Regions from separate parts of the Alteromonas sp. K632G genome, predicted to be linked through region 1. Evidence: predicted binding sites of a transcription regulator. Region 1 holds the regulator's gene; the other holds the start of a gene.

Region 1 (3,217 bases):
TTCAGGTGATCAATTCCTTTCACTGTCGCTGACAAGCCAAGCGCTAGAAGCTGAAGAGTTTGAAAATAAAGAAATTGGCGTGAAGTGGAATTTATCTGACTCGCTTAGCGTGACAGCAGCGGCATTTGAAGTTGAACGTGAAAACGGCACAGCGCAAGATCCTAACAACCCGGAAGCGTCTATTTTGACCGGTACCGAAACCAAAGGTTTTGAAGTGCAGGTGGTGGGTAAACTTTCAGAACGTTGGGTAATCAATGCTGGTTACAGCAACCTTGATGGCGAAGAAATGGGTCGAATTGTAGATGGCACATTGGCGAACCGCGACTTAGCGCAGCTACCAGAACATATGCTGACGTTATGGAATCAGTATGAAGTAAATGATGAATGGCGTGTTGCATTAGGCGTGATTTATCAATCTGAGCAGTATGCTTCATTAAATAATACGGTTGAGCTACCTGACTTTGTTCGCGTAGACGCTGCACTTTATTACGACTATAGCGAAGACGTTAAAATTCAGCTAAACGTGGAAAACCTATTCGACGAAGATTATTTTCCGTCAGCACATAACGACAACAATATTGCCACCGGCGAGCCGCTTAATGCGCGTTTGAGTTTGCAATATAAGTTTTAGTCACGCTAAATAGTAGTGATATACAAAGCGGCCTTCATGGCCGCTTTTTGCGTTGTGGTTAGGTCAGTATAAAAAACATGCTTTGCAAAGCTTTGTGCTTGTCATTTCCTTTTAGGTGTATATACTTACAGGAACTGTATAGACAGACAGGTCTTTTATGCGCCCACTCACAGCAAGACAAACAGAAGTTCTCGAGCTGATAAAAACAACCATGCTCGAAACTGGCATGCCGCCTACCCGTGCAGAAATTGCCCGTCATTTAGGTTTTCGCTCTGCGAATGCCGCTGAAGAACATTTAAAAGCGTTGGCCCGAAAAGGTGTCATCGAGATTCTTCCAGGTACTTCCCGTGGTATTAAATTGAATATCCCACTTGAAGATGAAGCTCCTGAAGAAGAAGGGCTACCTCTTATTGGCCGAGTGGCTGCGGGCGAACCTATTCTAGCGCAAGAGCATATAGAATCTCATTATAAGGTCGACCCTGCCCTATTTCAGCCTCACGCCGACTTCTTGCTTCGTGTAAGCGGTATGAGTATGAAAGACATAGGTATACTTGATGGTGACTTGTTAGCCGTGCACCGCACTACGGATGTCCATAATGGGCAGGTGGTAGTGGCACGTGTCGATGAAGACGTTACCGTTAAACGCCTTGAAAAGCGTGGCCGTGAAGTGCTACTTCATGCTGAAAATGATGAATTTTCTCCTATTAAGGTCGACTTAGCTTCAGAGCCTTTTTCTATTGAAGGTATTGCCGTTGGTGTTATTCGAAATGCCGATTGGATGTAACTTTTTAGCTATTTAGTAAAGAAAGCGGCTTATAGGCCGCTTTTTTGTATGTTTACCATACCTTGCTTGCACAATAATCTTGTTTAAGCCTCAGAAATACCTTAGAGGCCAGTTGATTCGGCTCCTACATTTTATCTTCTATTTATGTCATCTTTTATAGTACTAACTACCGCTATGTCTGTTATCTATTCTGTTTGAAAAGCATTCAATATTACGTAACTACCTTTTGATTATAAGAAACTTATTACACTTTATATTCGTCGATTTCGTTCAAAATGAGCGTTTCAAACGGCCACATTAATTATCCTTATAACGCCCATACGCTGTGGCGTGATTCATTTCTCTTACTTACAACTTTTGATTAAAAATTAAACGCTGGAATTGTTTTTTCTTAGAAAAGACTAGACTTGTGCGTTTTATTGAGCAATTCTTATACTGTATTTAACAAAATAATAACAATAGCTGCAACTTTGTTTTACAACTAAAGCTGGGCAATTAAGTTAAAAGTTGGATTTCGGGTATCAGTTGCCAGAAGCGCAGCGCATTTATTGCGGTAATGCTTCTGTTATAACGGAGGTGTTGAGTGAAACGAGTAACGACACGAGCGGCGACACAAGCGACAAAGTGGCTTTACGGGCTGCCACTTTTGCTTACCTCACCACTGCTGTTTGCGGATGTAGCAACAGGTGAAGGCTCAACCATGAATTTACGTCGAGGCGCAACCGACATAAGTGGTCAAGTGTACGACCTTCATATGTTGATGTTCTTTATCTGTATCGCCATTGCCGTTGTGGTTTTTGGGGTTATGTTTACCTCAATGTACTTACACCGTAAATCCAGAGGAGCGAAGCCTGCTCACTTCCATGAAAATGTAAAAGTTGAAATTGCGTGGACAGTAGTACCTTTCATCATTCTTATTCTTATGGCTATTCCCGCCGCTAAAACCCTTATTGCGATGGAAGATACCAGTGAGCCCGATCTTACTGTTGTCGTTACAGGTTCTCAGTGGAAATGGCATTACCGATACATGGACAGAGATGTTGAGTTCTATTCGTTAATGGCGACTCAGCGAGAACAAATTGAAAACAAATTCGAGAAAGGCACGAATTATTTGCTTGAGGTCGACCGTCCACTGGTGATCCCCACAGGGCAAAAAGTGCGCTTTCTTATTACCTCAGATGACGTTATTCACTCTTGGTGGGTTCCAGATTTTGCGGTGAAAAAAGATGCTAATCCAGGGTTTATTAATGAGTCTTGGGCAAAGGTGAACGAGCCTGGTATTTATCGCGGGCAGTGCGCCGAGCTTTGCGGAAAAGATCATGGCTTTATGCCGGTAGTGGTTATCGCAAAAGAACCTGCCGAATTTGATGCGTGGATGAACGAGCAAGAAGAAGCCGCTCGCCAAGCGAAAGAAGAAGAACAACGTTTACTGTCGATGAATATGTCGATGGATGAACTAATGAAGGAAGGTAAGCGAGTTTATAACGCCACCTGTGCAGCTTGCCATATGCCTAATGGGGAAGGGTTGCCCGGTGTATTTCCTGCGCTTAAGGGCAGTGAAATGGTGCTTGAAGACCAAACTGCACATATCGATATTGTGTTGAACGGTAAAACCGGCACGGCGATGCAGGCGTTCGGAAAAATGTTAAGCCTAAAAGACATTGCGGCTGTGGTGACCTACGAACGAAATGCGTGGGGCAATAATACGGGCGATATGGTGCAGGCCAAAGATGTTAATGCTGTCGTAAATGGAAACTAGGAGTGCGTAATGAGTAAAGCAACTGATGTCATTGCGCCGGATA
Region 2 (3,217 bases), on a different contig from region 1:
TGGGTGTCAGCATTCGTAACTCCCGTATACGAAAACGGGCAAGCGGTGGGTTATGAGTCAGTTAGGGTTCATGCCGCCGATGAAGAAATAACACGAGCATCCGCTATATATGCCAGGTTATCGGCAGGAAAATCGCCAATTCCCTTTGCTGCAAAGCTTGGTCAAACACTTTCACCCATGTTACCCATGATAGTGGTAAGTTTATTATTATTGGTAGCCATTGGTTTTACCGCGGGTTTGGTACCCCTGGGTGTTACTTTCATTGCGCTACTGATTATGATGGCGTGGCAATCGGCAAAAAGTCGGAGCTATTGGCGGGAATTTCTTTCGTTAAGCCCTGCTAGTTATAGTAATGAACTCGTGGCACAAACGTATTATGCCGATGTTGATTATATTGCTCAGGCTAAGTTGGCGTTAGGCTGTGAACTCGCGCGTACGCGCACGGCGTTGACCCGCATCAAAGATGCATCTGAGGGGTTGGAAGATATTGCGGTTTCAACTCACAGCCAAGCCGAGCTAACCAGCAAAACGATTATTCAGCAAAATCTTGCCACCCAGCAAATTGCCACAGCGGTAACTCAAATGAGTCAGGCTATTCAAGAAGTGGCTGAGCGAGTAGAGAGCAATGCTGTTAGTGCCAAAACTGCCGCAACTAACGTACAAATGGGTAACGACAAAGCTGAAGAAGCGATGCAGGCTATACTGTCATTAAAAGGCGCGGTGGAGTCGATTTCCGATACGGTTACCGAGCTTGCCCAATCCACCAGTGATATAGGCGAAGCCGCTAGCATCATTTCTAGCATCGCTGATCAAACAAACCTGCTAGCACTTAATGCCGCTATAGAAGCCGCCCGCGCTGGCGAGCAGGGACGCGGTTTTGCTGTTGTTGCCGATGAAGTTCGTACCTTGGCTTCTAAAACCCGGGTGTCCACCGATAAAATTCACAATATCATTCAAGAACTTGTTGATAGAACAGAACGGGCCGTAAAGGTATCTTCAGAAGGGTTGGTGTCTGCTGAACACGGTAGTGCCATTGTTGAAGAAACCCGAGGCGCGCTACAAGAAATCAATAATGCGGTAAGTGGTATTGCCTCAGCTACCGTAGAAATGTCTTCTGCTGTAGAAGAACAAAGTACCGTGGCTGAGCATATTAATCAGCAGCTGGTCGATGTTGCTGATAGTGCAGAAGAAACGCAGAAGTCTTCAGAAGCCTCGCTCAAAGTGGGTCGAGATCTTCGTGACACCGTAAATCAAGTTAACGGGTTAATTGCTCGTTTTAACACGGATAAACGCACAGGATAATCTGTGCTGTTTATTTTTTAGCGTGCTTTGAACCATTTTCTATTTACGTTCGTTCCACTTAAAAGCACGCCGAGCTTTTCTGCTATGCTTATCCGTTGGCTTTAAGCTTTACTACGTCGGCACTCTCATCTTCTAGTACACTCTGTGCTGTCGCGCCTTTAAAAATCTTGCTCACCTTGTCTTTATTTTTCGACAACATAATTGTGAGTTCTTCAACAATGCTATCGTCAATGCCTAAGCCCTTTGCTTGAATGTATTCAGCAAGGTTGTCGGCAGCGTCGAGCATCTTATCGTACTGATCTGCTTCTTTTTTATCGGTAGTTACCAATTTTTCTACCCCTTTGTGCGTGACAACATACTGTGTGGTAATGGCCATGGTAGGTCCCCTTAAATGAATAGACAATAAAACTGTACAATATTTAACTGGATAAATAAACAGTATTTAAAGTTTTTTGATATTATTTTTTTACAACTTAAGTATAGTGACCAAGTACGCTTGGATGTATTTTAAAACGTACGTTGGAAAACAGCTTTCACATCGTCATGTCTATATTCAAAAATTTACCGGTTTCGTTCACATTGGTTGCAGCCTGTAGCTAGTTAAACAGCCACGAAGAACAGTAAATTTATCACTAGGCACAAGAGTCTTTCTTGCTAGAGCGGGAAATCGAGTGCCGACAGTCGGCGTGATATGGGTGACTTAGATACAAAGAGGAAGTAATGAGTTCTTCAATTGAGCGTGATATTCGCACTATTCAATCGATAGAAGCTGTACCACATATAATGAAAATGTTATCAGATGTCACTGGTCTTCGCTTTATCTGCGTAGCCAGAGTGACAGAAGATAACTGGACAATGTGCGCAGTATATGACCAAGTGAACTTCAATTTAATTCCGGGCGATCAACTCGATATCAAAACAACGTTTTGTAGCCAAGTCAGAAAATCTACAAAAGCCATCGTCATTGAACACGCAAAGAAAGATGATGTTTATCGCCAAAGTGAAATTCCTAAGATGTATGGCTTTGAAAGTTACTTTTCATTTCCCATTTACAACCAAAACGGCGATTTTTTTGGAACATTATGCGGCTTAGATCCACGTCCTGCAGTTTTAAAAACAGATAAGATTGAAAGTCAAATTAAGTCGTTTGCTGAGTTAATATCGAGGCAAATGGAAGTTGACGATCGTTTAGCTGCGGTTGAAACCGATCTCATCAGCGAGCAAGCTGCCGCTAAATTGCGAGAGCAATATATCGCCATTTTAGGCCACGATTTAAGAACACCTTTGTCGGCACTTAAAATGGGGGTCGACTTTCTTGTTGATCACGCCAGCGATGCGACTTCCCAAAAAGTACTGGCCCGAATGGATAATAGCGCTAAACGTATGACGCGGCTCATTAGTGGCGTGATGGACTTTACGCATGGTCAAATGGGCAAAGGTATTCAATTAAACGTTAAACCAGCAAGTGATTTAAAAAGTGTACTAGTACACACCGTAAGTGAACTTTCGGGCCTGCATCCAGACCGAGAGATACTTGCGGATATCATTATAGACGGCACATTTTCATGTGACCCAGAGCGTATCAGCCAGTTGCTGTCTAACTTGCTGATTAATGCGATAGTGCATGGCGATGCAGCGCAACCTATCAAAGTCATGGCGAATATCGAAGAAGAAACACTGACATTAAGCGTATCTAACGGAGGCACTCCAATAAGTGCGGATGTCATAGATAAGCTATTTCATCCATTTTGGCGAAACGAAAAAAACAAAAAGACCGGTGGATTAGGTCTAGGATTGTTTATCGCCTCGCAAATTGCGGAAGCCCATAAGGGGAGTCTGATGGTGCATTCAGATGAAAATGAAACCGTGTTTTCATTTAAGGCAGCATTGTAAGCATGAAGGTTAAGCCTCGCGC

What was found. The regulator LexA, encoded in region 1, represses DNA repair genes until DNA is damaged. The targets are predictions, from matches to a motif close to TACTGTATNNNNATACAGTA.
Region 2: the regulator LexA is predicted to act here: its motif matches at 1,724-1,743, upstream of J5X92_RS15375 (YebG family protein).

What each region holds. Positions count from the first base shown of each region.
Region 1 covers NZ_JAGGDM010000002.1:199,772-202,988, reverse strand. The annotation lists gene J5X92_RS03615 (TonB-dependent siderophore receptor) at 1-631, shown strand, start outside; gene lexA (transcriptional repressor LexA) at 789-1,415, shown strand; gene coxB (cytochrome c oxidase subunit II) at 2,062-3,174, shown strand; gene ctaD (cytochrome c oxidase subunit I) at 3,184-3,217, shown strand, end outside.
Region 2 covers NZ_JAGGDM010000016.1:44,224-47,440, forward strand. The annotation lists gene J5X92_RS21455 (PAS domain-containing methyl-accepting chemotaxis protein) at 1-1,302, shown strand, start outside; gene J5X92_RS15375 (YebG family protein) at 1,391-1,678, opposite strand; gene J5X92_RS15380 (HAMP domain-containing sensor histidine kinase) at 2,023-3,195, shown strand.